Regions from separate parts of the Staphylococcus sp. aM genome, predicted to be linked through region 3. Evidence: predicted binding sites of a transcription regulator. Region 3 holds the regulator's gene; each other region holds the start of a gene.
What was found. Region 3 encodes Rex, which represses fermentation and respiration genes when NADH is low (regulators of the CRP and FNR family bind a similar motif). Its sites were predicted from a motif close to TTGTGAAATATTTCACAA; they were not measured.

Region 1: the regulator Rex is predicted to act here: its motif matches at 6,354-6,371, upstream of qoxA (cytochrome aa3 quinol oxidase subunit II).
Region 2: the regulator Rex is predicted to act here: its motif matches at 4,994-5,011, upstream of P7F85_RS02380 (nitrate reductase subunit alpha).
Region 4: the regulator Rex is predicted to act here: its motif matches at 3,054-3,071, upstream of P7F85_RS02415 (nitrate/nitrite transporter).

Annotation. Positions count from the first base shown of each region.
Region 1 is NZ_CP121447.1:1,796,048-1,804,657, reverse strand. Features, by position in the region: gene P7F85_RS08880 (serine hydrolase domain-containing protein) at 1-1,074, shown strand, start outside; gene rihC (ribonucleoside hydrolase RihC) at 1,142-2,050, opposite strand; gene qoxD (cytochrome aa3 quinol oxidase subunit IV) at 2,150-2,440, opposite strand; gene qoxC (cytochrome aa3 quinol oxidase subunit III) at 2,437-3,042, opposite strand; gene qoxB (cytochrome aa3 quinol oxidase subunit I) at 3,032-5,020, opposite strand; gene qoxA (cytochrome aa3 quinol oxidase subunit II) at 5,020-6,129, opposite strand; gene P7F85_RS08850 (DUF5011 domain-containing protein) at 6,415-6,732, opposite strand; gene P7F85_RS08845 (globin domain-containing protein) at 6,994-8,139, shown strand; gene folD (bifunctional methylenetetrahydrofolate dehydrogenase/methenyltetrahydrofolate cyclohydrolase FolD) at 8,185-8,610, opposite strand, start outside.
Region 2 is NZ_CP121447.1:518,285-526,894, forward strand. Features, by position in the region: gene nikA (nickel ABC transporter substrate-binding protein) at 1-135, opposite strand, end outside; gene P7F85_RS02360 (sirohydrochlorin chelatase) at 454-1,176, shown strand; gene nirB (nitrite reductase large subunit NirB) at 1,246-3,651, shown strand; gene nirD (nitrite reductase small subunit NirD) at 3,654-3,968, shown strand; gene cobA (uroporphyrinogen-III C-methyltransferase) at 3,959-4,885, shown strand; gene P7F85_RS02380 (nitrate reductase subunit alpha) at 5,066-8,610, shown strand, end outside.
Region 3 is NZ_CP121447.1:863,267-871,876, forward strand. Features, by position in the region: partial or broken gene P7F85_RS04175 (MutS-related protein) at 42-1,665, opposite strand; gene abc-f (ribosomal protection-like ABC-F family protein) at 2,016-3,950, opposite strand; gene P7F85_RS04185 (redox-sensing transcriptional repressor Rex) at 4,209-4,853, shown strand; gene P7F85_RS04190 (hypothetical protein) at 4,880-5,185, shown strand; gene P7F85_RS04195 (YeeE/YedE family protein) at 5,356-6,444, shown strand; gene P7F85_RS04200 (sulfurtransferase TusA family protein) at 6,457-6,681, shown strand; gene P7F85_RS04205 (LacI family DNA-binding transcriptional regulator) at 6,822-7,772, shown strand; gene P7F85_RS04210 (sucrose-6-phosphate hydrolase) at 8,073-8,610, shown strand, end outside.
Region 4 is NZ_CP121447.1:529,079-537,688, forward strand. Features, by position in the region: gene narJ (nitrate reductase molybdenum cofactor assembly chaperone) at 1-66, shown strand, start outside; gene narI (respiratory nitrate reductase subunit gamma) at 59-736, shown strand; gene nreA (nitrate respiration regulation accessory nitrate sensor NreA) at 758-1,210, shown strand; gene nreB (nitrate respiration regulation sensor histidine kinase NreB) at 1,220-2,251, shown strand; partial or broken gene P7F85_RS02410 (response regulator transcription factor) at 2,274-2,852, shown strand; gene P7F85_RS02415 (nitrate/nitrite transporter) at 3,178-4,329, shown strand; gene P7F85_RS02420 (Hsp20/alpha crystallin family protein) at 4,383-4,799, opposite strand; gene P7F85_RS02425 (MarR family winged helix-turn-helix transcriptional regulator) at 5,038-5,484, opposite strand; gene P7F85_RS02430 (nitroreductase family protein) at 5,649-6,278, shown strand; gene P7F85_RS02435 (DUF3139 domain-containing protein) at 6,407-6,772, shown strand; gene P7F85_RS02440 (cation:dicarboxylate symporter family transporter) at 7,022-8,299, shown strand; gene P7F85_RS02445 (DUF4889 domain-containing protein) at 8,588-8,610, opposite strand, start outside.

The DNA of each region.
Region 1 (8,610 bases), 930 kb from region 3:
AATGAAACTTACATATTGAAAAAAGATAAACATGAGAAGGCACCTAAGAAACTAAAAAATGTGATGGATAAGAAAAATCCTGTATACAAAGATATCAATAATTATTTGAAAGCAACTAACTTTAATGGAACTGCAACTGTATTTGAAAACGGAAAAGTTAAATTAGATAAAGGTTATGGATTTAAAAACTTCGAAAATGGTGAAAAAAATTCAGCTAATACGATGTATTTAATTGGGTCTTCTCAAAAATTCACTACTGGATTAATGTTAAAACAACTTGAAGTTGAAAATAAGGTCAATATCAATGACCCCGTGACAAAATACTTACCTTGGTTTAAAACAAGCAAAGAGATAACGCTAAAAGATTTGATGCTACATGAGAGTGGTCTACATAAATATGAAGCATCTACAAATATTAAAAATCTAGATCAAGCTGTTAAATCAATTCAGCAAAAAGGCATTGATGACAAATTTTATCATAAGCATCAATATAATGATGGCAATTATTTAGTCCTTGCGAAAGTAATTGAAAAAGTAACTCATAAACCTTATGTTGAAAATTATTATAGTAGACTAGCCAATCCTTTTAAATTAAAACATAGTGCTTTCTTTGATGAGAAAGTATATCAAAAGTATATGGCTAGGGGTTATAAAATCAATCATAATAAATTCTCTTTAATGCATCCTAAAATTCTTGATCAATATTATGGTGCAGGTAATTTATATATGGCACCTCATGATATGGGGCAATTAATACTTGCTTTACAACATTATAAAATATTTGATGCGGATGTAACGAATCCATTACTTCATGAATTTGGTACAAAACAATATCCTAAGGAATACCGATACGGTTTTTATGTTACGCCAACCATGAACCGAGTCAATGGTGTATTCTTCGGACAAAAATTCACAGTATATTACAATGATAAATATATCGTGATATTAGCAAGCAACTTAACTGTTGAAGGCGAAACAGCAGATGAAACAAATGAGAATAAAATGAAACATGTATTCTATGATATGCTTCATCAGAAAAAGCAATATAATGTTCCTGGAATTCAAGTGAAGTAATGATAATGATATAAATATAAACGCACATGTTGTTGTCTATGAGACATACGACATGTGCGTTTTTGATTTATTTACAATGAGCAAGCGCTTGTAAAAACGCATGTTGATAATAATTTGAAATAGGGGAATGAACAACCTGACAGTTAGGTTCTATTGAATTAAAGTCTACAACAGTTGCCCCTTTAGTAAGTATACCTTGTAATTCTATTTGAACATTTGCATCAAATACATTAAATAGATCAGCATCTATTAAATATAAAATAGTGAATACATCATATAATTTGAGACCTTCATGAACATTTTCAGTTCGATAATGTTGGAACAATTGAGATAACATATCACCAGTCTGATTCGTTGCTTTTATTTTTTCTATAAATTCATGGGAAAACATGGCTTGACGTGCTAAATCTAATCCAATCATAACCAAAGGAAGTTGAGAGTTAAAAACAATATTAGCTGCTTCAGGGTCGCAATATATATTAAATTCTGCAAGAGGTGTAACGTTACCTCTGCCGCTACTACCACCCATAATTACAATTTGCTTAATCTTTGATTTGATTTCTGGATAGGTAGCAAGTAGAAGCGCAATATTTGTTAATGGTCCAATAGCAACAATAGTAATGGGGGAAGTGCTTTCCTTTAATACATTTTTCATGGCTTCGATAGCGTTCATAGGTGAAATTTTTTCATCTGTAGGAGATTTAAAATCATAGCCATCCATACCAGATTCCCCATGAACTTCAGCTGCATCAACAGGATTTGAAATTAATGGACGTGATGCGCCTTTAAAAACAGGCACATGACTATTGAAAAAATATTTTAATTTTAAAGCGTTAGCAGTTGTTTTATCAATATTCACATTACCATTTACCGTTGTAATCATTTTTACATCTAATTGCGGGTGATTGAGCGCTAAGCTAATAGCTGCCGCATCATCAATACCAGGATCTGTATCTATAATCAATGATATCGTCATGTTCATCTTCTCCTTAAAAATAGTAAGTAATTATATTTTGACGCAAAAAAGACCTGCTAGCAAATGCTAACAGGTCTAAAAGTATGATTTCTATACTTTTTATAAGTGGTGTGAGTGACCACCTTGCATAACCCAATACGTACCGACAACGATAGCAAGAGTTATGATAATTGCAAAGATAACTTTGAATGATTGCACACGACCGTCTTTACCTTCAGTCAAGTGCATGAACATTAATAATTGAACTGCAGCTTGGATAAATGCAAATCCAAAAATAATTGTTACTTTAGCATGGAAAGTCATTGATGTGTATAGAGTTACGAAAACTGCTAAAAGCGTTAATACGATAGAAGCAATAAATCCGACAGTATGTTTTACGATTGTATTCATCCGCTATACACCATCCCTATCATATATACGGCAGTGAAGATGAAGATCCAAACAACATCTAAGAAGTGCCAGTATAAACTTACTATAAATAATTTTGGAGCATTATATGAATCCAAACCACGAGTACCAATTTGAATTAATAAACAAATAATCCAAACAATACCAACTGAAACGTGACAACCATGAGTTCCTAAAAGAATAAAGAAACTAGACCAGAAGGAACCAATAGTAGGGTTAACACCTTCAGTTGCATAATGTGCGAATTCGTAGATTTCGAAACCTACGAATACAAGCCCTAGTAGTACAGTAAGAATCATCCAAAACATCATTAAGTTTTGTTTTTCTTTACGCATGTAGTAAATTGCAATACCACATGTATATGAACTTAATAATAACGCAAATGTCATTATTAAAACTAATGGTAATTCAAATAATTCTGTAGTCATCTTGCCAGCGTAATCGCCACCGTGTTGCAAAGTTAATAACGTTGCGAATAGGGTACCGAATAACGCGAATTCGGCTGTAAGGAAAATCCAAAAGCCAAGTTTATTTAATTCGCCTTCATGCGTACGTGAATCGATTGTATTAGTATCATGACTCATGACTTACAGCCTCCCTTTCTTTAATTCGTGCTTCTCTTAAACGAGCCTCAGTTTCAGCTACTTCAGAAGCAGGGATATGGTAACCGTGGTCGATTTGGAAACTTCTCCAAATCATAGTACCAAAGATACCTGCTAAGCAGATAGCCGCTGGAATGATTGTTTCAAAGATTAAGAAGAAACCACCAATTGTGAAGAAGATACCCATCCAGAAACCAACTGGAGTGTCATTTGGCATATGAATATCTTTGTAATTATGGTTGTCTAAATAATGACGACCATGTTCCTTCATATCTACAAATGTATCATAGTCATTCCAATCTGGAGTGACAGCAAAGTTGTATTTAGGTGGAATTGCTGAAGCAGTAGTCCACTCTAATGTACGACCAAGGCCATCCCAGTTATCGCCTGTAGCTTCACGTGGCGCTTTAATGTGACTGTAAACAATGCTTACCACTAAGAATAAGAAACCAATTGCCATTAATAAAGCACCGATAGTTGAAATGAAGTTCAATAAGAACCAACCATCAGAAGGCATATAAGTGTATAAACGACGTGGCATACCATCTAATCCAAGGATGAATTGTGGTAAGAAACAAACGTTAAATCCGATCATGAAGAACCAGAAGCACCATTTGTTTAACGTTTCGTTTAATTTGTAGCCCATCATTTTTGGATACCAGAAGATTAAACCAGCTAAGCAGGCAAATACTACACCAGTAACCAATGTATAGTGGAAGTGAGCTACTAAGAAATAAGTGTTGTGATATTGATAGTCAGCTGATGCCATCGCTAACATTACACCAGTAACCCCACCTAATAGGAAGTTAGGGATGAATGCTAATGAGAATAACATCGGTGACTCAAAAGTAATTCGACCTTTATACAATGTTAATAGCCAGTTGAATAGCTTAACGCCGGTAGGTACACCGATTAACATTGTTGAAATTGAGAAGAATGAGTTGATTAAAGCACCATTACCCATTGTGAAGAAATGGTGAACCCAAACTAAGAAACTTAAGAACGCGATACCAGCAGTTGCCCAGACCATGCTTTGATGACCGAACAAGCGTTTACGCGCAAATGTTGGAATAATTTCAGAGTAAATACCAAATGCAGGTAAGATAACGATATATACTTCAGGGTGCCCCCATACCCAGAAGAAGTTCGCCCATAACATAGGCATACCGCCATCTGCAACTGTAAAGAATGCTGTTCCAAACACTCTATCTACTGTCATTAAAGCTAAAGCCACTGTTAATACAGGGAAAGCTAAGATAACGATTAAAGTAGTAATGAATGTTGTTACAGTAAACATTGGCATTTGCATAAACTTCATTGTTGGTGTTTTACATCTTAAGATTGTTACAAAGAAGTTGATACCGGTCATTAAAGTACCTAAACCGGAGATTTGAATTGCAACTAGATAGTAGTTAACACCTGGACCAGGACTAAATTCACCAGCAAGTGGTGCATAGTTTGTCCAACCAGCAGCTGGTGATCCACCTATGATAAATGATAGGTTGAATAAAATCATACCAGCAAAGAATAGCCAGAAACTTACGTTGTTCATTACAGGGAAGGCAACATCACGTGCACCAATTTGTAAAGGAACAACAATATTCCATAAACCAAAGATAAATGGCATAGCCATGAATATAATCATGATAACGCCGTGCGTACTGAAAATTTCATTGTAGTGATTTGATTCCAAGAATTTGTTATCTGGAATAGTTAATTGCGTACGAATAAGTAACGCGTCAATACCACCACGGACGAACATTAATACGGCACAGATTAAATACATAACACCGATTTTTTTATGGTCTACGGATGTGAACCATTCTTTATAAAGATATTTCCATAATTTGAAATACGTAATTACCGCTATAAGGCCGATAACTAAGAATGGCGCACCAATTTGTGCCATTGTAATCATCCAGTTACCTTTAACGATTAATTGATCCCATGGAAAATTCATTAATGTCCACCTCCATGATCATCTTTTTTAGACGGACTATCGTCTTTTGCTTCTTTGGAAATTTTTTCCATTTCCTTAGAATTGTGTTTTTCTTTCTTCTTGAATTCATTGTCGTATTTTTCATTGTTGCCAAGAATCATTGGTGTCATACCATGACGTTTGTAGTTAGCGTTTGAAATAGTAACCTTACGTGCTGGTTTCACTGGTTTATCTTTTACATCTTTATAAAGATCTTTTTCGTCAACGAAGTTAGGATCTTTCTGAACGTAGTTATAACGTTTGTATGCGTAGAAGATATACTCAGGATCAGCTGCAGGGTCAACGAACGCCATATGAGTACCATTAAACGTTAATTCTTTGTTAGGTGTGCTTGGTAAGATTTGTTTATCAAATGTATCTTGATCTAACGTTTTCTTACTTTGAGCTTTTTTCACCCATTTGTTGAAATCACTTTGGCTTACAGAGTTAACATCAAATGTTTGACGTGAGAAACCTTCACCGTTGAAGTTTGAGTTTCTACCTCTGAAAGTACCTGTTTGATCTGCTGTTAATGTCCAATTCATAGTCATACCAGTCATGGCATATTTCTGACCACCTAATTGTGGAATCCAGAAACTTGTCATTGTATCCATAGCTTGTAACTTGAATACGACTGGACGATCTTTAGGAATTGTTAATGTATTAACAGTTTCGATGTGTTGATCTGGGTAGGCAAAGAACCATTTGTAACCAGCGCTTACTGCGTAAACCACAAGTGGGTCCTTGTCTTTTTCTGGTGGTTTTTCATAATCGTATAATGTTTTAACAGTTGGAATTGCTAAAGCAATAACGATAATGATAGGTACCACAAACCAAATTGTTTCAATTAAAGAATTGTGGTGCATCTTACCAGATTCATCATTCTTATTGTAACTATACTTGTAAATAAAGAATGCGAACATAGCAAGAACAACGACAACAATAACAAGCATGAAGATAATTGAATAGATGATCAAGAACTTCTGACTACTTGCTACTGGCCCTTTTGCATTGAAAACTTCAATGTTCGAACAACCACTAAGTAAAATTAGTGTTCCGACCATTAGAAGCAAAGACTTAAATTTTGACACTTTTTTGACCTCCTAATACTACAAATGTAGGGCTTACCACTAATTTTAGTTTATTACACAATATTTACAAGTACCTAAAAGAAAAAAATTATTGATATAAGCAAAAAATTTAAAAAAATTTGAGATATGACGGGGATTGTAAGATTTGTTAAAATTGTGTGTACATTTTGTGAAAAAGGACAAATTTGTGAAATTGCAATAAATAATGCATTTTTAGATAGATAATTTGAAGATATTCAGAAAATAAAAAAAGTTGAGAATTTAATCTCAACTAAATATAAAATATTATTTGACTTTAATATTTCTAATTGAAGTTTTTTGAGCACCGTCTGAATCTGTGACTTTGTATTTAACCTCATATGTACCTGATTTAGTAGTATCAACATCGCCATCTATTTTGATTTTATGTGTTAAATCACCATCTTCTTTATCATAAGCACTTATGCCTTGAAGTAGGTTATAATCTTCACCTTTTTCGATGATGATGTCATTCACGCCTCTTAATTGAGGTTCCGAATTAGTTGTCGCTTCGGCATTTAGATTAGGTGTGACTAAAGTAGCAGATACTCCGATTGCTGATAGTGACTGAATTAGTTTGTTCATAAAATAACCTCCGAATGTTAGTCAACTACGATTTATGTATATCATACGTTAATTTTCAGAATAATACATCATACTATAGTCTTAATATACCTGATTAATTAGATATTTAATACATATAATAAGAAATAAATAATTAAAATTATGTAAATTGAACGTTATGTGAACAATTTAACATTTCTTTGATTAACTACATAGTTAAGGTTTAGAATGACAGTGTAAAAAGTTTTGGTTTTAAATACGAGTTATCCGGGAGTGGAAATAATGTTAAGTGAAAGAGAAAAAGACGTAGTAAAAGAAACAGTACCAGTATTACAAGATAAAGGAGTAGAAATTACTTCGAATTTTTATGCACGCATGTTTAAACAACATCCTGAACTAAAAAACATGTTTAATCAAACAAATCAACAGCGTGGATTACAATCTACTGCATTAGCTCAATCTGTGTTAGCCGCAGCGGTTAATATTGATCATCTTGAAGCTATCCTACCTGTAGTAAAAGAAATCGCTTATAAACATTGCGCTTTACAAGTACCACCAGCAGGATACGATATCGTTGGTGAAAACTTAATTGCAGCAATAAAAGAAGTTGTTGGATTAGATGACGACCATGAAATTATTAAAACATGGAAAAAAGCTTATCAAGAAATTGCAGACATATTCATTTCTGTTGAAAAAGATATCTATAAAGACATGCTATGGGACGGCTTCCAGCCATTTAAAGTTGAAACCATAGAACAAGTCTCTTCTGATATTAAAGCTTTCACAGTCTCTTCGGGTGAATATGATTTAAGTCAGTTTGTACCTGGTCAATATATTACCGTCGATGTAGGTAGTGAAAAAATGCCTTATAGAGCTAAAAGACATTATTCAATTGTAAAAGGCGATAAAAATCATCTTACTTTTGCGGTGAAAAGAGATGTAACTACAGAACATGAAGGTGAAGTATCTACAATTTTACATGATGAATTTCAAGAAGGGGACAATATTAATTTGACAGCTCCTGTAGGGCCATTTCATGTTGTTGAAAAGGGTAACAGACAGTTGTTCCTAGGATCTGGTATAGGCGTAACGCCACTCGTATCTATGTTTAATGAAGTAGTAAATGACAATGGAGAAGCTCGATTTATACAAGTAACAAATGACATGGACGATGCACCGTTCTCATCATTATTAACTGCTATTGCTAATGAGAACACGCAAGCAACGTATGACTTATACGATAAAAATAAAAACGGCTATATTGGTAGTGAACAATTAAAACAATGGATCGACAATGATACGGAAATTTATGTATGCGGTGGGAAATCATTCATTCAATCAATGATTAAAGCTTTAAAAGAATTAAATATAGATGAATCTAAAATTCATTACGAAACATTTATTCCAAAATTGAGTGTAGCAGTATAAATAGAATAAAAAAGCAGAAGGCCAACGCCTTCTGCTTTTTTATAATTATTCAATACCACGACGCATTTTCTCTGCAAGTAAAGTATTATTCAGTACCATTGTAATTGTTAATGGACCAACACCACCTGGTACAGGTGTAATAGCACTTGCGACTTCTTTTACTTCGTCAAATGCGACGTCACCTTTTAGTTTGCCATTTTCATCTGGAGTATTACCTACATCAATGATAACCGCGCCTTCTTTAACCATATCTTTAGTAACTAATTCAGGTTTTCCAACTGCACTGACAACGATATCAGCTTCTTTAATGAAACTAGCCATGTCTTTAGATCTTGAATGTAGGATTGTCACAGTTGCATTTTGTTGTAGTAATAGTTTAGATACAGGTTGACCTACGATATGACTTCTACCAATTACCACAGCATTTTTTCCTTCAATATCAATGTCAGCATGCTTCAATATTTCCATAAT
Region 2 (8,610 bases), 340 kb from region 3:
CGTTTCATATGGCGCAATTGATGTTGTTTTTAATGGGATTTCAACATTAAGCGTATCTTTTTTATTTGTTGCATTATTGTTACAACTTGCTAAAATAAAGGATACTATAATTATCAGAATAGTAAATCTTTTCATGTCGTTTACTCCTCTCCATTGTCTAATCATGAAAATTTACTAAGTCGTTAATATGGCACGTACATATTGCATCGTTCGTTATGTATTTGAAATTGGTGCTAGTTGAAGTAGTACATATATTAACCACTAATATTTTAATTATATATCTTATTACATGTAATTTAAATCTTTATACATCTCTTTTTACAAAGTTAAATATTTTAATATGTTGTGTATATAACTTGTATAAGGGGATTCCCTAATTTTCACTAAAAATGTGAAATTAATCACAAAAACTCTACGAATTAGTTTACAATTCAAGTTGAAAGGATTGGTATTATGGTAGGCAACATTTTAGTGGCACATGGAATGAGAAAAGGAAATCAAAATAAAGCCTTAGAAGAATTCATTACAACTTTACTAAAAGATGAAGAGTACCATTACGAATTAGCATTTTTAGAGAGTGACACACAGAGTTTAGAAATAACAATGGAAAAGATGATCGAAAAAGGAATCACACAATTTAGAATTGTGCCGTTACTTATTTTTAGAGCGATGCATTATATTGGCGATATTCCTAACATACTATCAGAGATGAAAGTAAAGTATCCTCAAATTTCGAGTCAAATGAGTGAACCTTTAGGCACACATCCTTATATGAAATCACTAGTAGAAAGAAGAATAGAGGATGTGCATCTTGCTGATCAAGCCTCCAAGACAGCAACGGTTATTATTGCACACGGTAATGGTAGCGGCCGTTTTACAAAAGCACATGATGAACTTAAAGCATTTGTGGAAACCATCGACTCGAAGCGACCTGTATATGCAAGAGCTTTATATGGCGTTTTAACATTCAGGAATGATTTAGACGAGATATCAAAACAATATGATGAATTAATTATCGTGCCACTCTTTTTATTTGATGGAAGATTGGTCAATAAAGTAAAACGATTCATTGATGACATGGATATTCATTGTAAACTACACATTACACCGTCAATCAATTTTGATGACGCATTGAGACTTATTATACGAGAACGTCTTGAAGCACTCCAATTTTAAAAATAACAACATGTGCCTTTATATCCAATCCTTTAAATAACTTATCTATAGTGATAAAGGGGCATATATATGACTAAAAACAAATTAGTGATGATAGGAAATGGCATGGCTGGTTTGAGAACTATCGAAGAAATTTTGGATAGAGATCCGCAACGTTTTGAAATTACCATTATCGGTAAAGAAGCCTATCCAAATTATAATAGAATCATGTTATCTAATATTTTACAAAATAAAATGACTGTAGAAGAAACAATCATGAATTCATATGACTGGTATGCAGAACATGACATTAAATTGGTTAATAACGATCCAGTGACGATATTAGATAGAGAAAAAAAGACAGTTTTAACTGAGAGTGGGCAATCCTTTGAATATGATCAATGTATAATTGCCACAGGTTCAAAAGCATTTGTTTTACCTATTCCAGGATCTGATTTACCAAGTGTTATTGGGTGGCGAACAATTGATGATACTAAACGCATGATGGAGATAGCTCAAACTAAACATAAAGCAATTGTTATAGGTGGGGGCCTATTAGGATTAGAATGTGCTAGAGGGTTATTAGACCAAGGTATGGAGGTAACCGTAGTACATTTAGCAGAATGGCTTATGGAAATGCAATTGGATCGAAAAGCAGGTCAAATGCTAAAAAATGATTTGGAACAACAAGGTATGCGATTTGAATTACAAGCGAATACCCAAGAAATTCTCGGTCATGAAGATGTTGAGTCCGTTAGATTAGCAGATGGACGTGTGTTAGAAGCGGACTTAGTTGTTATGGCGGTAGGTATTAGACCTTATACTGAGGTAGCTAAAGCGGCTGGTTTAGACGTTAATAGAGGTATTATCGTTAATGAATTTATGCAAACAAATGATCCAAATATCTTTGCTGTGGGAGAATGTGCAGAATGTGAAGGTAAAGTATATGGTTTAGTTGCACCATTATATGAACAAGGTATCGTTTTAGCAGACTATTTAACAAATAAGGAAACTAATGGTTATCATGGCTCTACTACATTTACCTCTTTAAAGGTATCAGGGTGTGATTTATATAGTGCAGGTATTATTGAAGAAACTGACGATATTCATGGTATAGAGATATTTAATAGTATCGATAATAATTATAAAAAAGTATTTTTAAAAGATGGAGAAGTTGTCGGTGCAGTGTTATATGGGAATACAGATGATGGTTCTCGCTTCTATAACATGATGAAAAAGCACGAATCTATCGAAGACTATACGTTGGTCTCTTTATTAACAAAAGGTGGAGAAGCTGCCAATGTATCTATTGAGGATATGGCAGATGACGAAACAATTTGTGGTTGTAATGGTGTCAATAAAGGCACAATTGTAGAAGCGATTACTAAAAACGGATTAACGTCTGTAGCTGAAGTTACAAAAATGACTAAAGCAGGAAATTCATGTGGGAAATGTAAAGGCCAAATCGCAGACATTCTACAATATGCATTAGGTGATGATTTTATAGCCTCTAAACCAACTGGTATATGTGCTTGTACGGATTTATCACGAGATCAAATTGTTACTCAAATTAGAGCAAAAGGACTCAAAACATCTAAAGAAGTGAGACATGTACTCAACTTCAAAGATAAAAATGGATGTCCAAAATGTCGTCCAGCTATCAACTACTATTTGAACATGATATATCCATATGAGCATAAAGATGAAAAAGAATCACGATTTGCCAATGAACGTTATCATGCAAATATTCAAAATGACGGTACATTCTCCGTCATCCCCCAAATGCGCGGTGGTGTTACAGATGCAGATCAACTTATTAGACTAGGGGAAGTCGCTAAAAAATATAATGTACCACTTGTTAAAGTTACAGGATCTCAACGTGTGGGATTATATGGATTGAAAAAAGAAGAACTACCAAGCGTATGGGAAGACTTAGGCATGCGTTCTGCTTCAGCTTATGGTAAAAAAACACGTTCAGTTAAAAGTTGTGTTGGTAAAGAATTCTGTAGATTTGGAACACAATATACGACTCAACTTGGTATTAGATTAGAGAAAACATTTGAATATATTGATACCCCACATAAATTCAAAATGGGTGTATCAGGATGCCCTAGAAGTTGCGTAGAATCTGGTGTGAAAGATTTTGGTGTGATATCAGTAGAAAATGGTTTCCAACTCTATATCGGAGGTAATGGCGGTACTGAAGTAACAAAAGGACAATTACTAACTACTGTAGAAACAGAAGATGAAGTGATTCGTATTTGTGGTGCATTGATGCAATATTATCGTGAAACTGGAATATATGCTGAAAGAACTGCGCCTTGGTTAGAACGTCTTGGTTTTGAAAATGTGAAAGAAGTATTGTTAGACCCCGAACGTCAACAAGCACTTTTCGATAGAGTGATGGAAGCGAAACAAGCGATCCAAGAGGAACCTTGGCAAGCAATCGTAAATGATAAAGCATCACAAAAAATCTTTGAAGTTGAGAGGGTTTAATCATGAAACATATGGAGAAAATTAAAGTGTCCCGTATAGATGAGTTAACACCATTAATTGGTAAGAAAGTATTCGTAAACGATAAAGAGATTGGTTTGTTTTTAACAAATGAAGGAGAGATATTTGCAGTCAATAATATTTGTCCTCATAAAGAGGGGCCTTTGTCAGAAGGTACTGTTAGTGGAAACTATGTTTATTGTCCTTTACATGACCAAAAAATTGATCTTAAGACAGGTGATGTTCAGGAACCAGATACTGGTTGTGTAGAAACGTATCCAGTAGAAGTCGTAGATGGAGATATTTTTATATGCCTTTAAATCGATACGGAACTGTCTACTTAGTAGGTGCAGGTCCTGGTGATCCTAATTTATTAACTAAAAGAGCGCAAAGACTCATTGAAAATGCAGATATTATATTATACGACAGATTGGTTAATCCCTTTATATTGCAATATGCTAAACCAGATATAGAAATCATTGATGTTGGTAAGAAACCATATACTAAACATATTCAACAAGAGGCCATTAATCAAAAAATGATTGAAGCGGCAAGTAAACATCATCATGTGGTTAGGCTTAAAGGAGGCGACCCTGCTATATTTGGACGTGTCCAAGAAGAAGTAGAAGCTTTAGTTGAATTAAATATCAACTTTGAAATAGTGCCGGGGATAACATCGGCAAGTGCAGCAGCACAATCCATGAACTTAGGTCTAACAATGAGAAGTATAGCTAAAAACGTTACTTTTTCAACAGGTCATTTTAAGGATTCAAAAGATAATGACATTGATATCAGTACATTAATAAATAAAGGAACGCTAGCTGTTTATATGGGGGTTAAACGACTACCTAGAATTATTTCGCAAATCAGACAGTATACATCGTATGATTACCCAATCGCAATTGTTTTCCGTGCCTCACTTTTTGATGAACAAGTATTGACTGGAAATATAAGTAATATCGAACAAAAGTTAAACCAGTATAAAGTAGAAGGATTACCAGGCATTTGTATCATTGGAGATATCATCAGCTATTCACAACCCCAAATTAAGACTAAGAATAAAGAAAAAATATATATTGTAAAAGGCGATAGAAACCAAGCATTAGAAAAATGTGAATTACTATATGAGCAAGGTTATGGATGCATGATAGAAGTAGATGAGACGTATCATTATTCTCAACAAGCATTATACAAATCAGTGTTAAAGCAGTATACACATCAGTTTATTGAATTATAAGCACAAAATGAATATTAATGATAAAGCAGTGTCTATCTAGAATAGGCACTGCTTTTTTGTAGTAGGGAATTTATAAGTGCAATTAGGACATTCCCTAATATATAAATATTGTGAAAAAATGTACAATCTAATTGAAAAGATTGGAACGCATAGATGAAGTAAAGGTCTAGGAGGATATTTATGGGCAAATTTGGATTGAATTTTTTTAAACCAACTGAAAAGTTTAATGGTAATTGGTCAGTACTTGAAAGTAAAAGCAGAGAATGGGAAAAAATGTACCGTGAACGTTGGAGTCACGATAAAGAAGTGAGAACTACCCACGGCGTGAATTGTACTGGGTCTTGTTCATGGAAAGTTTTTGTTAAAAATGGCGTCATAACATGGGAAAATCAACAAACAGATTATCCTAGTTGTGGTCCAGATATGCCAGAATATGAACCGAGAGGATGCCCAAGAGGTGCCTCATTTTCATGGTATGAATATAGTCCATTAAGAGTTAAATATCCCTATATCAGAGGGCAGCTCTTAGAATTATGGCAAGAAGCACTTGAAGAAAATCATGGAAACAAAATTGCTGCATGGACATCTATTGTAGAAGATGAAGAAAAAGCCAAACGTTATAAACAAGCGCGTGGTATGGGTGGTCATGTACGATCAAATTGGAAAGATGTAACTGATATTATCGCTGCTCAATTACTATATACCATTAAAAAAGATGGTCCAGATAGAATAGCAGGATTCACGCCTATTCCAGCGATGTCTATGGTGAGCTATGCAGCTGGTGCACGATTCATTAATTTGTTGGGTGGAGAAATGTTGAGTTTTTATGATTGGTATGCCGATTTGCCACCAGCATCACCTCAAATATGGGGGGAACAGACAGATGTCCCTGAATCAAGTGATTGGTATAACGCTGCTTACATGATTATGTGGGGTTCAAACGTACCATTAACAAGAACTCCAGATGCACATTTCATGACAGAAGTACGATATAAAGGAACTAAAGTCATTTCTATCGCACCAGATTATGCTGAAAATGTAAAGTTTGCAGATAATTGGCTGGCGCCTAATCCAGGTACTGATGCTGCAGTTGCTCAAGCAATGACACATGTTATTTTACAAGAATATTATATCAATAATCCTAATTCACGATTTATTAATTATGCTAAACAATATACAGATATGCCTTTTATATTAATGTTAGATCAAGATGAAAATGGTTTGAAAGCAGGCCGATTTTTAAGAGCAAGTGATCTTGGACAAGATACAACAAACGGAGAATGGAAGCCTGTGTTATTTGATAACTTATCAAATCAACTAGTTGTTCCAAATGGTACGATGGGGCAACGCTGGGAAGATGGTAAACAATGGAATCTTAAATTAGAAGATGAAGCAGGCAATGATATTCAACCTAGTCTATCCATGGATGAAAGTGATTTTGAATTACAACAAATTCAATTTCCATATTTTGATAGCAATGGCGACGGTGTCTTTGAACGACCTATACCTACTAAGAAGATTAAATTAGCTAATGGTGATGAAAGATATATTACTACTGTATATGATTTGATGATAAGTCAATATGGTATCAAACGTTTTAATCATGAATTAGAAGCAACGGGATATGACGATGCACATTCTAAATATACGCCTGCCTGGCAAGAAAACATTACAGGTATAAAATCTAGCCTAGTCATTCAAGTTGCAAAAGAATTTGCTCAAAATGCTATAGACACAGAAGGACGCTCAATGATTATTATGGGAGCTGGTATCAACCATTGGTTTAATTCCGATACAATTTATCGTTCTATTTTAAATTTAGTTATGTTATGTGGCTGTCAAGGTGTCAATGGTGGTGGTTGGGCACACTATGTTGGACAAGAAAAATGTCGACCCATCGAAGGATGGAATACGATTGCATTTGCTAAAGATTGGCAAGGGCCTCCACGCTTACAAAATGGGACAAGTTGGTTCTATTTCGCAACAGATCAATGGAAGTATGAAGAATCAAATGTTGATAAATTGAAATCACCTTTAGCGAAGCATATAAAACATCAACATCCAGCTGATTACAATGTGACAGCAGCTAAATTAGGCTGGTTGCCTTCGTATCCACAGTTTAATAAGAATAGTTTGTTATTCGCTGAAGAAGCCAAAGAAAATGGTGATGATTCAAATGAAGCCATCTTACAACGTGCGATTAATGAAGTGAAAACGAAGGAAACAAAATTTGCAGTAGAAGATCCTGATTTAAGAAAAAACCATCCTAAAACATTATTCGTATGGCGTTCTAATTTAATTTCTAGTTCTGCTAAAGGACAAGAATATTTTATGAAACATTTATTAGGTACAAAATCAGGATTATTAGCATCACCAAACGAAGATGATAAACCTGATGAAATTCAGTGGAGAGAAGAAACAACAGGTAAATTAGATTTACTCGTATCGCTCGATTTTAGAATGACAGCGACGCCATTATATTCAGATATTGTTTTACCAGCAGCAACTTGGTATGAAAAGCATGACCTTTCTTCTACTGATATGCATCCTTATGTTCATCCATTTAATCCAGCCATAGATCCATTGTGGGAGTCTCGATCCGATTGGGATATTTATAAAACACTCGCTAAAGTAGTGTCAGAAATGGCGAAGGATTATCTACCAGGTACATATAAAGATGTCGTAACAACACCATTAGGTCATGATTCTAAACAAGAAATAGCCACACCATTAGGTATAGTAAAAGATTGGTCTAAAGGTGAGATAGATGCCATACCAGGTAAAACAATGCCTAACTTTACCATCGTAGAACGTGATTACACATTAATTTATGATAAGTATGTTTCTGTTGGACCGAAATTAGAGACAGATAAAGTAGGGGCGCATGGTGTTAGTTTTAGCGTGAAGGAACAATACGAAGAATTAAAAAGTATGCTAGGGACTTGGAATGATAAAGATCCTAAATCTATCAAAAATGATAAACCTAGAATTCACTCTGCTCGAAATGTAGCAGATGCAATGTTAAATCTTTCATCAGCTACAAATGGCAAATTATCACAAAAATCTTATCAAGATTTAGAAAAACAAACAGGTATGACGCTAACTGACATTTCAAGTGAACGTGCGTCTGAAAAAATAACATTTTTAAATATTGGTTCTCAACCTAGAGAAGTTATTCCAACAGCAGTGTTCCCTGGCTCAAATAAAAATGGACGACGTTATTCACCATTTACAACAAATATAGAAAGACTCGTACCATTTAGAACGTTAACTGGTCGTCAAAGTTACTATATTGATCATGAGATTTTCCAACAATTTGGAGAAAGTTTGCCTATTTATAAACCTACATTACCACCAATGGTATTTGGTACTAAGGATAAGCAAATTAAAGGCGGTACTGACACTTTAATATTGCGATACTTAACACCGCATGGCAAATGGAATATTCACTCTATGTACCAAGACAATAAACATATGTTGACGTTATTTAGAGGTGGACCAACAGTATGGATTTCTGATGAGGATGCAGTTGAACATGACATTCAGGATAACGATTGGTTAGAAGTATATAACCGAAATGGTGTCGTTACAGCGAGAGCTGTCATTTCACACAGAATGCCTAAAGGTACTATGTTTATGTATCATGCACAAGATAAACATATTCAAACACCTGGTTCTGAAATTACTGATACTAGAGGTGGTTCACACAATGCACCAACACGAAT
Region 3 (8,610 bases):
TAGTGCGAGATTAAATATATTCTCGTACTACTGACTTTTTATTATATATCCTTAACTTGTTGTTTGGCACGTTCATAAATATCAGAAGGAAATTGTGTCAGTCTTAACAATTCGATTGCATTTCTTGTATTAGCTTTACCCGGTTTGATTTTAAAGTCAAACGCAATGGAATCATCTTTAATTGATTCATTAAAGTGGTAATTTGTAAAAGATATATTTAATAAATTTGATAATTCAATATCATGAGTTGCTGCTAATACGTAGTAATTAGGCAGATGAGATAAATAGGTTAATACTGATTCGGAAGCGGCAATACGTTCCGTAGTATTGGTTCCTTTAAATATTTCATCAATGAAGCAGTATACTTGATTCTCCGTAGAAATATTGAATAAACGACGAATTGATTTTAGTTCAGCCATAAAATAACTATCTCCTGATAAGACGTCATCAGCATTAGCCATTGATGTATATACTAATCCAGGCACATATTTAAATTGAGAGGCTGTCGCAGTGTCAATTGTTTGAGCCAAAATAAGATTAAGTGCAACAGTCTTCATGAAGGTTGATTTACCAGACGCATTCGAGCCTGTTAATAAAATATTTCGATTGAGATTTAAATCATTTGGAATAGCATTGTTGATTAATGGATGTACAAGTTGATTAAATTTACATAATTGTTGATGAGTATTACTATATTGAATGATTTCTGGTTCGCAATATTCTTGCAATGTCTCTTGATATAAAGCAATGGCATAATGATTATCTAAATGGCCTATATAATCATAGCATTTTAATACTTCATTTATGTATTTATAGTAACTATGCTGAATAGTATGGAAAATTAGATAATCTAACATAAATATAGTTTTAATCAATAAAACAAAGGCTGATGCTAAGTCTACGGTTTCGATTTTGGCTAATATACCACTCAAATAACGTGCAGTTTTAAAGTGATTGAAATTGACGTCTACTTGTGGTGTTCCCTCTATCTCAGTAAGATTTTTAACACTGTTTTAAAATATAAGCAGTATAAAAAATGGTTTTTAAATCTTGTTCAAATGTTCGTTTTAAACTGACCGATAAAATGATATTGATCATGCAAGCTATGACGAATATCAGAATGCCATTTGACGCATCAAAGCATGTATAAATTAAAGCGATAATCGGTAATAATGGTGCTAGCATAAATATTTTTTGACACTTAATAGGTGTGAGTTGATCGGGAAAATGGGGATAAACACTTTTACCTACTAAACCTAACCGTAATGAAACTTGATTCCTAAACGATGTATCTTCTTTAAAACGTTTAAGTAATATTTTATTGTTTACTTTATACATCCTACGTAAAGTAGCATATAAACGCATTTCACCAAGTGCTGTGAAATTGAAATTCATACTTTGAAATAAGGCATCCATATTTAAGTCAGACCAAGTTTTGTCATCGACAAGTTGATGTTCATTATAATGATCACTATAAGTTTGAAATTGATAATCATATTTCGCATTTGGCCTAATAAATTTTTCTATCTTTTCTTGATTAGGCCATAAGCCGTTAATTTTATTAATGAACTGTCTTCTATTGACGATTGATGTAATAATACTAACGACGGTGGTTAAAATAATAACGCCTAATACAAATAATAAAAATAACTGTACATCGTCCATTGAAAAACTCCTTTATGTATAGTTATTTTAATTATTTCATATCATTTAATATGAAACAATCAATGATAATAATGAGAAGTTAGAAGTTATGTCAATAGGGAACATGCGTACTTATCAACAATAAGTGCACAACTTGTGGATAAGTGGTGTTAATTTTTGTGGATATAGTATATTTTCATCTGAATAACTTTTAAAAATAGTTACATATTACTTGTGGATAACTAGGATAACTCTGTGGATAGCTTTCATATAGGCAATAATCATTGTTAATAATAATCAATAAAACGATAGAAAAAAGACACTAAAGAGTAGAAACTCTACTTTTTAATGTCTAGTAAAATAATAGTTATTTATAATTTTTCTTGTAATTCTTCCCATTCCATCATTGCTTGTTCTAATTCTTGTTCGGTGTTTGATTTTAATTCCGCTAATTCATTGGATTTAATAGGATCACTATAAACATCAGGTTGTGTAAGTTGATAATCAATGTCTTCGATCTTTGCTTCACATGATTCGATGATAGCTTCACGTTGCTCGATTTCACGTTCTATTTTGCGTTGTTCGCGACGACGTTGTTTTTGATTTTCATATGATGATGTCGATCTCTGTTTGGTGCTTGGGTTATTTGTAGACTCAATTTCACTTTCCGCTTTAGCTTTTAGAGCAGCAGCTTCTTCTGTTTTTTCAATATAATATTGGTAGTCACCAAGATACATTTTGCCACCATCATGATCTAAGTCAAATACTTTATTGGCTAATTGATTGATGAAATATCTATCATGGGATACAAATATTATAGTACCTGCAAAATGCTCTAAAGCTTGTTCTAACATTTCTTTTGAATCTATGTCGAGGTGATTGGTAGGCTCATCTAAAATAAGTACATTATCACGTTGTAACATTAACAAGGCTAGTTGTAGTCTTGCTTTTTCACCACCTGATAAATCATTGATGATTTTTTTGACATCGTCTTGTACGAATAAAAAGCGTCCTAATACTGCTCGAATATCTTTTTCGTTCATATTTGGATATTGGTCCCACACATAATCTAGAATGGTTTTATTTGATTTGAATTCAGCTTGTTTTTGATCATAGTAACCAATTTTCAAATTAGCACCAAATGTGACTTCGCCACCGAGTTGACGTTGTCTTTGAGCAATGGTTTTAATCAAAGTGGTTTTACCGACACCATTTGGCCCTATAATTGCAATGTGATCGCCTTTGGATACTTCCATATTAATAGGTTTAGTAATAGGGGTATCATCATAACCAATTTCTAATTGTTTGATATGCATGACGTCATTTCCGGTATTTCTATCAAATCCAAACTGGATATTGGCACTTCTTGCATCAATCATAGGTTTATCTATACGTTGAATTTTTTCTAGGGTTTTACGACGACTTTTTGCCATGCCACTTGTTGAAGCTCTTGTAATATTTTTTTCTACAAATGTTTCTAATCTTTTAATTTCTTCCTGTTGTTTTTCATATTCTTGCATACGTTTTTCATAATATTTATCTCTTTGTTGAATAAATTGTTCATAATTACCAATATATCGTTTGACGCTACCTAAAGCGACGTCATAAACTTGTGTAACGATTTTGTCTAAGAAATATCTATCATGACTGATAATGACAATTGCACCTTTAAAGTAGCGTAAATAATCCTCTAACCATTTTGTGGTTTCTAAATCAAGATGGTTGGTAGGTTCATCAAGTAATAATAAATCTGGTTCATTTAACAACATTTGTGCCAGTGATAATCTTGTTTTTTGACCACCACTGAAGTCATTAATAGGTTTATTAAAGTCATCTTCATTAAAATTCAACCCATGAAGAACTGTTTTAATTTTACTATCATATTGATAACCTTCTAGTTGCTCAAATTGATTTGATAAAGATTCATATTTTTCCATATGTGCTTGATAAGTAGGGGTATCATACGCATCTGCATGTGCAGCTAACCAATCGGTTTCTTGTTTGATTAATAATTCCATATTTTTTATATGTTCAAATGGTTTTGACATTTCCTCAAATACAGTGGCGTTAGAGTCTAGTGTCATTTGTTGTGTCAAATAGCCCATCTTAAGATTTTTAATCTTTGAAATATGACCACTATCATAATCTTCAACGCCAGCAATGATTTTCATAAGTGTTGATTTACCGGCACCATTTCGTCCAACAACACCTATACGTTCGCCTGTTTTTACTTCAAAATCAACGTTAGTAAAGATATCTTCACCATCGAACGATTTAGAGATGTCATTAAGTTGTAAAAGTATCATCCGACTTCACCTTTCTAAATATGCGATATCATTATAAACTATACATATAGTTTGATATGTTTAAATATTTGTTTATCATATTAATATTTATTTTACAGTATTAAGCTGTGTCTTGAAACTAGGATATTTATTTTTAAATTTTATTAATGTATAATTAGCAAGTATTCATTGTAAACAATTATTTGGATTTTTATTGTTGCAAACATATATACATAAAATTAAATTGAAACCGTTTAGTGTCGAAGGGAGACAAATAAAATGGCAAGTAACGTTAAAATTCCTCGAGCAACTTTAAAACGTTTACCGTTATATTATAGATTTGTTAGTAATCTAAAAACTAAAGGTATTGACCGTGTTAATTCTAAAGCTATTAGCGAAGCATTACAAATAGATTCAGCTACGATTCGTAGAGATTTTTCATATTTTGGCGAATTAGGTAAAAAAGGTTATGGCTATAATATAGATAGTTTAATTGAATTTTTTAAAGCTGAAATTAGTGGTAGTAATGATATTAAAATTGCAATTGTTGGTGTAGGTAACTTAGGTCGAGCATTATTAACATATAACTTTTCAATTCACGATGAAATGACAATTACAGAAGCATTTGATGTGAATCAAGATGTCATCGGTGAACAAGTAGGCCGTGTAGTTGTTAAAGATAGCAAGACTTTAAAACAAACGTTATCAAAACAAGATATTGATGTAGTCATTCTCACTACTCCTGAACATGTTGCTCAAAGTGTTACAGACGAACTTGTTGAATCTGGTATTAAAGGAATTATGAATTTTACGCCAGCAAGAGTAAGTACACCAAATGATGTTCAAGTACATCATATTGATTTAGGTATTGAATTACAGTCCTTACTATTCTTTATGAGAAATTATGATGAATCAATGAAATAGCATATTGGTCATTAGGGGGACTCTTTATGAATGGTAAATTTTTGATTCAAGTAAGTTGTATGTATAAAGCTCATTTACCTACATTGATATACATTCCCGGACAATTGGTTTTGAACGAGCATACACTAATATTCAAGTCATATTATACAAATCATAATCCTTTAAATTTAGATATTGATGTAAAAAAAATAATTCGTTACCAAGTACGTAAGGGATTACTAGGACATAAATTATTTATTTATTATAACCAAACTTGGTATAAATTCAGTCATTTTAAATCAAAAGACATACAAACGTTAGTTCATCATATAAATGAAATACAAGCGCTTTAAAATAGCGATATTTAATAGTACATCTTAAAGAGGTGTACTATTTTTTAGTAAAGTGAAAACTACATTCAATAAAGATATGCATTGGGAGAACTAATTTAGATAGTGAACTTGAAATATAACACTTTATCCTGTAAAATAACTTAGTATTTATATCGGAAAAGGGTGAAAATATGGTTTGGATGATTATAAGCGGTTTGATTGTCGGTGTACTATTAGGATTCGTAATGCAACGAACTCGCTTTTGTTTAGCAGGCGGTTTTAGAGATATGTATGTACAAAAAAGTAATAAAATGTTTTATGCTTTGCTTGTTGCGATTACAGTTCAAAGTATTGGTTTATTCATTTTAACAAGTTTAGGCTTAGTTAATGTTCCAGCACATACATTTCCAATTGTTGGTACAGTTATCGGTTCTTTTGTCTTTGGCATAGGTATCGTATTAGCAGGCGGTTGTGCTACTGGAACATATTATAGAGCAGGAGAAGGTTTAATAGGTAGTTGGATTGCACTTATTTTATATGCATTAACAAGTGCTATGACTAAGACAGGTATTTTATCACCAGTTCTAAAAGTAATTAACCAACCTACAAATGAAAATGCTAGTATGGCAGATACATTGCATATTCCAAATTGGATTTTAGTCATTCTTATAACGATTATTACTTTAATATTGGTGACTAAAACACTTAAAAAACCTAAAGTAGCAGTTCCTAAATTAAAACAAAAGTATACAGGTTTAAGACATTATTTATTTGAAAGAAGGTATCATCCATTTGTAGCAGCAATTGCAGTTGGATTAATCGCATTATTAGCTTGGCCAATGAGTAGTTCTACTGGTAGAGATTATGGATTAGGAATTACGACGCCTTCAGCAAATATTGTTAATTTCTTAATTACTGGAAATACTCAACTCATTGATTGGGGCGCATTTTTAGTTGTAGGTATATTCCTTGGTTCCTACATTGCTGCTAAAGGTTCAAAAGAATTCAAATGGCGTTTACCAGATAAGAAAACAATTAGAAATAGTGCAATAGGTGGTATTTTAATGGGCTTTGGAGCCTCTGTTGCAGGTGGTTGCTCAATCGGTAACGGTTTAGTTGAAACGGCAACAATGAGTTGGCAAGGTTGGATTGGCTTAGGTTCAATGATTCTAGGTGTATGGTTTATGAGTTACTTTATTTTTATTAAACCTATGAAACAATTACAACAATCGACTAAAAAACAACAAACAACAGTTAAACAACAAACGCAAACGACGTAAGGAGGATTTATAATGGTATATGAATTAGGTACAGTTGGGATGGTTTGTCCTTTCCCATTAATTGAAGCACAAAAGAAAATGACTGAATTAGATCTTGGCGATGAATTAAAAATTGATTTTGATTGTACACAGGCAACTGAGGCAATCCCTAATTGGGCGGCAGAAAATGGTTACCCTGTTACTAATTATGAACAACTCGGTGATGCATCTTGGACAATTACTGTTCAAAAAGCGTAAAGTACTGATAAATATAGACAGAGCATCCTACATAGGGTGCTCTTTTTCATTTCAAAGAACTAGAAAATAGTATTTAAAGCGATTACATGTATGATAGAATAAATATAAGTTTTCCAAAATATGATGGGTGAGTAACTTTTATGAAAAATATATCGGATATCGCAAAATTAGCAGGTGTATCTAAAAGTACAGTTTCTAGGTATTTAAATAATGGATCTGTAAGTCAAAAGACGCGTATAAAATTAAGTAGAATTATTAATGAACATGACTACCAACCGAATCAGTTTGCACAAAGTCTAAGAGCGACTCAAACACGTATTATAGGTGCAATTATTCCAAGGATGAACTCTTACGCTGTTGATGAAACAGTCAAAGGTATAGTAGATCAATGCCAACGACATAACTATCAATTACTACTAAACTACACTGGTTTACATATGGATGCGGAAATAGAAGCAATTGAAACTTTATCTCGAAGTAAAGTGGATGCAATCATTTTAATGGCAACCGATATTACTAATAAACACTTGGAAGTAATTGATAAAGCTAATGTACCTGTCATTATAGTTGGACAAGAATACCCTGGATTACATAGCATCACGCATGATGATTATCAAGCAGGATTAAAAGTGGGTGAGTGGGTAGGTCAAAACCAACCACAACGTGTTGTATTTTTTAGTGTTACTGAGAAAGACATTGCAGTGGGTGTACATAGAAGAAATGGATTAGTCGACGGCTTATCAAAATATCAAATTGAACCAGATATATTTGAAACCTCTTTTAAATATGAAGAAGCATTACAAGACATTGAACAAACGTTAACAAAGATCAATGATGCTGACGTCATTATAGGTGCGACCGATGCGATTGCATTGGCTATTCATAAATATAGTTTTAATTCAGATCAATTATTAAAACCAACAATGATTCATGGATTTGGTGGAGACCCTATGACACAAATAGTTTCACCAATTATTCGAACGATACAGTTTAATTATTTTGAAGCGGGACAACGTGCCATGCTTGAAGTTAGACAATTGATAAAGGGTGAAGCTATTGAAGAAACCATTGTGATACCAGTGAAATTATGAAGAATATATTCAAATTATATGGAACCGATACCAGTAGAAATGATAAAATAGAAGCATCATTCTTACCGGCTCAAGTAGCCCAAGTATAAAGGATTTCGATGAGGAATTCTAAAGACAATGCAAGTTGGGGAAGACAATGATAAAGACATACATTTTTAGAAACGCATATGACTTAGCATATAGTTTCGACTTTTGTTTAATATTTATAATTGAACAAAATTACATGTATAAGTGGCACTTTATTATGAATAAACTTAACCCCATATACTTAAAAGATTACTATAAAATAGGGGGATATGAATGACTGAATGGACTAAAGAAGAACGCTATCAACGAATAGAAGATGCTGATAGCGATAAATTACTAAATTTAAAACAACAAGTAAAACTATCTCCGTATAGACAAACTTTTCATATTCAACCAGAAACGGGTTTATTAAATGATCCCAACGGTTTAATTTATTTTGATGGAAAATATTATGTGTCACATCAATGGTTCCCTTTAGGTGCGGTACATGGTTTAAAGTATTGGTTTAATTATACAAGTGACGATTTGGTTCATTTCGAACCACAAGGTGTGATACTAAGTCCAGATACTAAATTCGATAGTCATGGCGTTTATAGCGGAAGTGCTTTTGAATATCAGGGCCATTTATATTATATGTACACTGGAAATCACCGTGATCATGCATGGCAAAGACATTCATCCCAAATGATTGCTAGAATGAAAGCTGACGGATCAGTAGAGAAATTTCCTAAACCTGTCATTAGCCAACAACCGGAAGGCTATACAAGTCATTTTAGAGATCCAAAAGTATTTCAAGTTGAGGATCAATTTT
Region 4 (8,610 bases), 330 kb from region 3:
CAAGCATTAAGAAAGACGTTGAAATTATGTTTACAAGTGCCAGAAGGGGTGGCTCTGCATGATTAATCAATTTTTATGGGTCATATATCCATACTTATGTATCGCTATATTTATCATCGGACACATTGCTAGATTTAAGTATGACCAGTTTTCTTGGACTGCAAAGTCTAGCGAATTAATTGAAAAAAAGAGATTGAAATGGGGAAGCTTACTATTTCATTTAGGCGTAATTCCCGTTTTCTTTGGACATGTCGTTGGTCTTGTCATACCGAAATATTGGATGGATTCATTAGGTGTTAGTGAACATATGTATCATTTTGGGGCAGTATATATTGGTAGTATTTTTGGTATAATGACGTTAATAGGTATGTTGTTACTTACCGCTAGAAGAATTACAATCAAAAATGTGAGACGTTTAAGTTCATTTTCAGATATTTTTGTTAATATTCTTTTATTAATCATTATCTTCATGGGATGTTACTCTACAATAGTTACGAATATGATGCATATCGAATTTAATTATCGTGAAACCATTTCAGTTTGGTTTAGACAACTCTTTATGTTTAAACCTCATGCAGATTTGATGACCAATGTACCATTGCAATTTAAATTGCATATGTTATTAGGGTTTACCATTTTTGCGTGTTGGCCATTTACGCGTTTAGTTCATGTATGGAGTGTACCCTTATCATATACAAATAGAAGGTACATTATTTACCGAAAAAATAAACTATAGTAATTCAAGGGTGGAAATAGTATGATGCCAGATTCAATGTTTGAAAGCCAAAATTTTCAAGAAAATATTGATAGAATTAGATTAGAACAAGGTTTTGATTTTGCAGCGTTAGCTTTTTATGAATCAGCGAGCACCTTTTCACCTATAAAATGGCAATATGTGTCAGGCAATAAGAATGATAGATATAAATTGATTATTTTGCGTAAAGGGCGAGGTCTAGCTGGTAATGTGATGAAAACGGGAAAGAGAATGGTAATTGCTAATGTAGACATGGCTTTAACACCTGATGAAAAGGTTAAGTTTCCTATATTACTCGGTGAAAATTTAACCGCGGTCATAGCGATTCCACTTTGGTATCAACAACAAGTGTATGGTGTCATGTTGTTTGGCCAAAGAAATCATAAACCATTACCAATAAATGTGTATGATATAGATATTTATGAACAATTAGGGATATTTAATGAAGAAATTTAGGTGATTAACTTGACGGTTAATAATGAACAACTTGAAGTGTTGTTAAGACGTTATTTTGAAAGTACAAATGAGAAGATTGTTTTTGTAAATAATAACGGAAAAGTCATAGCAATGAATGAAGCAGCTAAAGAGGTCATTTCGGAAGAAGAAAATTATAGTGCGATGACAAATGCGATATGCAGACGATGCGAGGGTTACACGAATGAGTATGACTTACAGTCATGCAAAGATTGCTTTTTAGATGTAGAACAACCTCATCACTCTCAATTCCAAGTATTTATGAAAACAAAAAACAGAAAAATCGCACCATTTACAGCTTCTTACATTACAATTGATCCGGTTAAAGGCATCAACGCATTTACTTTGCAAGATGTTGCACCTCAAATTGAACGACAAGAAAAAATGAATCAACGTCGAATGATGAGAAAAACAATTTCTGCACAAGAAAATGAACGTAAGCGTATATCTAGAGAATTACATGATAGTGTTATTCAAGAAATGTTGAATATTGATGTTCAATTACGTTTGTTAAAATATCAACAAGATAAAGAGAAGATATTAGATGATGTTAAAAATATTGAAGGATTAATGTCACAACTCGTTGATGATGTCCGACATTTATCAGTTGAATTGCGTCCTGCATCCCTTGATGATTTAGGACTAGAGGCAGCATTTAAATCGTATTTTAAACAATTCGAAGAAAATTATGGTATGCAAATCAATTATGTTTCTAACATTGTCAATCATCGATTTGATAGTGAAGTGGAAACAGTCGTTTATCGAGTTGTTCAAGAGGCTGTATATAACGCTTTAAAATATGCTGGTGTTAGTGAAGTAGAAGTCACTATTCAGCAAAATGAATTGACTTTAATCGCTGAAATTATTGATCGAGGACAAGGATTTGATCCATCTTCCAAGCCAAGAGGATCTGGACTAGGGTTATATGGAATGAAAGAGCGATCAGAACTTGTTGAAGGGAATTTAAACATAGAAACGCATATAGGTAAAGGAACGATTATTACTTTAGAAGTACCACTGTAAATTAATTTTTGGGGGAATAATGTTGAAAATAGTTATTGCCGATGATCATGCAGTTGTTAGAACCGGTTTCTCTATGATATTGAATTATCAAGAGGATATGGAAGTAGTTGCTACCGCTCCTGATGGTGTAGAAGCCTATCAAAAAGTCATGGAGTTTAAACCTGATGTGCTATTAATGGACTTAAGTATGCCACCAGGTGAATCTGGACTTATCGCAACGAGTAAAATTCATGAAAGTTTTCCTGAAACTAAGATTTTAATCTTAACGATGTATGATGATGAAGAGTATTTATTTCATGTATTGAGGAACGGTGCGAAAGATTATATTTTGAAAAACGCACCTGATGAACAACTATTGCTTGCTATTAGAACGGTTTATAATGGTGAGACATATGTGGATATGAAATTAACAACCTCATTAGTCAATGAATTTGTAAACAGTAGTAATCAGGAATATACAGATACATCAGATCCATTCAAAGTGTTATCCAAAAGGGAATTAGAGATATTGCCATTAATAGCAAAAGGCTACGGTAATAAAGAAATAGCAGAAAAACTATTTGTATCAGTGAAAACAGTAGAAGCACATAAAACACACATTAAAAGTACTTCCATTTTAATGGTTAGGGGCAGTGGATGACTGGTAAGTTACTACGTGATACTTGTAACTCACCTAGTCATCATGTGCCGGGGAAGAAAGACGAAATGTAAAATTTCTGTTCTTCACCCTCTTACGCAGTAGTGAAAGCTACTGTGATCCTATTAATAGGGGAATTACTTATATAAATAAGGGATTATCCTAATGTTCAGTTTTTCACAAAGTAGATAAAATCAAATTAAGATTAGTTCTATGTTCATTAATACTGCTATTAAAAGGCAGGCCCACATAGTACTAATAAATAAATGAATTCGACGAGGGTGAAAATATGGACAAGACAAAAGGTGGATTTCAACTCACATTACAAACACTTAGCTTAGTGGTTGGTTTTATGGCTTGGAGTATTATTTCTCCATTAATGCCGTTTATTTCTCAAGACATTAAAATATCAGCGGGACAACTATCCATTATTTTAGCAATACCCGTAATTTTAGGATCAATATTACGTGTCCCTTTTGGTTATTTAACTAATATTGTTGGAGCCAAATGGGTGTTTTTCTGTAGCTTTATAGTGCTTTTATTTCCAATTTACTTTTTAGGACAAGCACAATCACCAAAAATGATGATGATATCTGGATTCTTTCTTGGTGTTGGTGGTGCCATCTTCTCTGTAGGTGTTACATCAATTCCAAAATATTTTCCAAAAGATAAAGTAGGATTAGCAAATGGTATCTATGGTATGGGAAATATAGGGACAGCCATTTCATCCTTTTTAGCACCGCCAATTGCAGGGATTATTGGTTGGCAAGCAACGGTTAGAAGTTATTTGGTTATTATTGCTATATTTGCAGTATTAATGTTTATATTTGGGGATAATCGTGAGCCTAAAGTAAAAGTGCCACTAATAGCTCAAATGAAAATCTTATTTAAAAATTATAAACTATACTATACAAGTCTTTGGTACTTTATTACATTTGGTGCGTTTGTAGCCTTTGGACTATTTTTGCCAAACTATCTTGTACAACATTTTGGTATAGATAAAGTAGATGCAGGTATTCGTTCAGGTATATTTATTGCTTTAGCGACTTTCTTGAGACCAGTCGGAGGTATACTAGGTGATAAATTAAATGCAGTTAAAGTTCTGATGGTAGATTTTGTCATTATGATTATAGGTGCATTAATTTTAGGATTTTCTAATCACATCGCATTATTTACCATTGGATGTTTAATGATAAGTGTATGTGCAGGTATTGGTAATGGTCTTATTTTTAAATTAGTACCTTCATATTTTGCGAAAGAAGCTGGATCAGCAAATGGTATTGTATCAATGATGGGGGGGCTTGGTGGCTTTTTCCCACCATTAGTAATCACATATGTTACAGGTATGACTGGTTCAAGTCATTTAGCATTTATCTTTTTAGCTGTTTTTGGACTTATCGCATTAATCACAATGGTTCATTTAAATAAAAAAGAAGCATAAATAAATAACACCCTCATCATGGTTATACCGTGACGAGGGTGTTATATTTTGATTTATAATATAGAAATAGTTGTTGCGTCTTCAGATTCTTGTTGTTGTTTAGGTAAGCGAATATTTAAGACGCCATCTTCAAATGTTGCTTTGATTAAATCTTTATCTACATCTTCAAATTCAAATCGACGCACAAGTTCTCCGTTAGAGCGTTCATTCAATTGTGCTTGTCCATTATGAGGCTCTAAATACTTATTAGCTTTAATCGTTAATGTATGATGATCAAAAGTTAATGATATATTTTCCTTTTTAACGCCTGCAAGTTCAGCTTCTATTAAATAATGATCGCTTTCATTATATAAATTAGCTGGAAATGCTTGTGTTGAAAACTGATTAAAAACTTGTTTACCTAAGTCTCTAAACATATCAGTAGGGTCATTTTTCAAAAATGAATTATTAAAGAAGTCGTTACTAGGCATACTATTCGCTCCTTTTGATTAACTAAATTTGAATCATATTTAATTGTAAATTCATTATATGTACTGTTTAGGGTGAGGTAAAGTAAAAAGGATTCATGGAGTGATTACTCGTTCTAGAGAATATAGACAAAAGCTTACAATATGAAACATTGGTTCACATAACTTGGATTTACATGAATAAAAGAAAGATATGAATGTTGAGGGAAAGTTTACTTTTGTCTTTTTCTCTATAGAAGTATTACTTTTCCGTGGATTTATCAAAGTTTTTAGAAACAAACATTTGAAGATGGTTGATTAATTCTTTAGCTTCGTTAACGTCGATATCAAATTCGCCAAATACTTTTAATGACACTTCAGATAATGGTTTTTTAATACTTTTACCATGATCTGTCAGTGAAATTTGAAGAATTCTTTCATCTTTTTCTTCACGAGTTCGAACAACGTAATTTTTCTTTTCTAATTTTTTTAGTAATGGTGTTAAAGTGCCTGAATCTAAGAAAACTCTATCACCTAAAGTTTTGATGTTAAGTTTCTCATCTTCTTCAATCGCCATTAGCACTATATAACCAGTGTACGTGAGTTCGTATTCCTTTAAATAACTAGAATACTTTTTGATTATTTCTTTTGATGAAACATAGAATAAAAAGCATAATTGTTTGCTTAAATAACTATTTTCTACATACATTAAATCACTCCTTGTTAAGCTAACAATATTATGAAGTGTATGACTTGTCAAGTGCCGTTTGAAGTGATATAGGCAAATTGCTTTTCATTTAAAAATTACAAAATTATAATAAAAATTAATTGTTTTGAAATATCAAACGACTTATAAAGAAAGAGGAGAACTTAATGGAAAGAATCTCAAAATTTGATGATGTATTAAAAGGAAGAAAATCTGTAAAAGTATTTGATACTGAATATAAAATTAGTCACGAAGAAATGGATGAAATGATTCAAAAAGCAACTAAGGCACCATCATCCGTAAATATGCAGCCGTGGAGAATAATGGTAGTAGATTCGGATGAAGGTAAAGAAAAAATCTTACCCTCATTTGGGATGAACTCAAGACAAGTGAATACATCGTCCGCGATGATTATTGTTTTTGGTGACTTGAAAAATTATGAAAAAGCTGAACAAATTTATAGTGACGCAGTAAGTAAGAAACATATGACTGAAGAAATTAAAGATAAAATGTTAAGTTGGGTCCTTCCTCATTATAAAGGGTTATCTAGAGAAGGTATGAAAGATATCGTCAATATTGATAGTAGTTTAATGGCTATGCAATTCATGCTTGTAGCTAAATCTCATGGCTATGATACGAATCCAATCGGTGGATTTGATAAAGCTAATATTGCAGACGTGTTAGGTTTAGATAGTGAGCGTTTTGTACCTGTGGTAGCTATTGCAGTAGGTAAAGGTGCACAAGAAGCACATGACTCAGTACGTTCACCACTTGAAGATGTTAGACAATATCTATAATAAACTTGAACAAAATTTTTAAGTGCAAAATTCAGATAAGAATATTTTGTTACAAAAGTTTTATAAGACTTTAAAAATGTATGCTTTTCGTTCATACTAATTAAGATAAGGCAAAAGGAGTCTATAAAATGAGTAGGAAACAGAAATTAATTAGAATCGCTATTATATTAATCATTTCATTAGTTTTAGCATTTGCATTTTTCTTCGCACTTAAAACATATCAAGGCCATAAAAATATTGAAATGGTCGATAGTTATCTTAAAGAACATCATTTAAAAGATAAGATAAAAAAAGAAGAAACTTTGTATAGCGCTAAAAAAGGTGTCTATTATAAGGAAGTTATTTATAAAGACGAGCCTAAAGTAACTTATGTCATACAGCCGATAAGTACAAGAAAAGGTATCTTTGCAGAAGGTTTTGATACTGAAACTAAGAAAAGTTTAAAAAGTGCCAAACACAATTACTTTAATAAAAATTATAAACCTTCAAATTAATCTAAATAATTTTAGGTTATCGATTGAAAAAATCGGTAACCTTTTTTTCTTATTGTGTAAGTTTGATATTAGGCTAGAATTATGATTATAACAATGAAAGTGAAAAAAATAACCGTAGTAAAATACTCTGGTTTCACAATTATTTAGAAATTTCAACACAATTATTTGTATTTGTTATTTAAAAAATTATAGCTATTTTTAAGTTATCTGATATAATTAAGTGATGTCAGATGAAGGGGAGTTTGCAATATGGCTCTATTCAAGAGAAAAATTAGCCTTCCAGTGCAAGTATTAATTGCGTTGGTTCTAGGTGTTGTCGTTGGACTTATATTATATGGAAATGAAGAAGCGGCTAACTACATAAAGCCATTTGGAGACGTCTTTTTAAATTTAATTAAAATGATCGTTATTCCAGTTGTGTTCTGTTCTTTAGCGTTATCTATTTCGAACGTAGGGGAGTCGAAAACCGTAGGTCGCTATGGATGGAAAACAATACTTTACTTTGAGATTATAACAACAATCGCTATTGGTCTTGGGATTATCTTCGGTAACTTGTTTAAACCAGGTTCTGGACTTGATCCATCAAAACTACCAAAGGGCGATATTTCTAAATATCAATCATCTGCACACGCTGCAGAACAATCTACATATGGTAACCATTTTATTGATACCATTGTAAACATTGTACCTACAAACTTTTTTGAAGCTTTAACTAAAGGAGAATTATTACCAATCATCTTCTTTGCTGTATTCTTCGGTTTAGGCTTAGCTGCCATCGGTGAAAAAGCAGAACCAGTTAAATCTTTCTTAAATGGTACATTAGAAGCAGTTTTCTGGATGATTAACAAAATTTTAAAATTAGCACCATTAGGTGTCTTTGCATTTATTTGTACAACAATTATTACATTTGGTGCATCAGCTTTACTTCCTCTACTTAAACTTGTATTAGTTGTCGTCTTCGCGATGGTATTCTTTGTAGTTGTAGTATTAGGAATTGTAGCAAGAATGTGTGGCATAAGTATTTTCTCAATTATGAAAATACTAAAAAGTGAAATTCTTTTAGCCTTTTCAACATCAAGCTCAGAAGCTGTATTACCAGTAATGATGAAAAAGATGGAAAAATTTGGTTCACCAAAAGAAATTACATCATTTGTTATACCAATTGGATATACATTTAACTTAGACGGTTCAGCATTATATCAGTCAATCGCTGCTTTATTCGTCGCACAAATGTATGGTATGCATTTAACGTTAACAGAACAAATTGTGTTAATGTTAACATTAATGCTTACATCAAAAGGTATGGCGGCAGTTCCAGGTACTTCAATCGTTGTTTTATTAACAACATTAGGTGCAATGGGATTACCAGCTCAAGGACTTGCATTAATCATAGGAGTTGACCGTTTATTAGACATGGTACGTACAGTCGTTAACGTTATGGGTAACGCTTTATCAACTGTAGTTATCGCAAAATGGGAAAACTTATATGATAAGAAACAAGGCCAAGAGTATTTAAAATCACTATAAAATAACAAATCTGACATTTTTAGAGCCCCTTATCGCATTAGCGATTAGGGGCTCTTATGCATTAGCGCAAGCTAAGGCGAACCGAAGAAGAAAATCGCATTAGCGATTAGGGGCCCTTATGCATTTAAAGAAGTACTTCCATTTTAATGGTTAGTACTTCTTACGCAGTAGCGCAAGCTACTGTGATCCTTAAACGTACTTCCATTTTAATGGTTAGACTTATGAGAATACGACAAATATATATACAAAGAAAAGGAAGCAAGTCATCAGGACTTGCTTCCTTTTTAACTACATATGCATATGTCCCATAT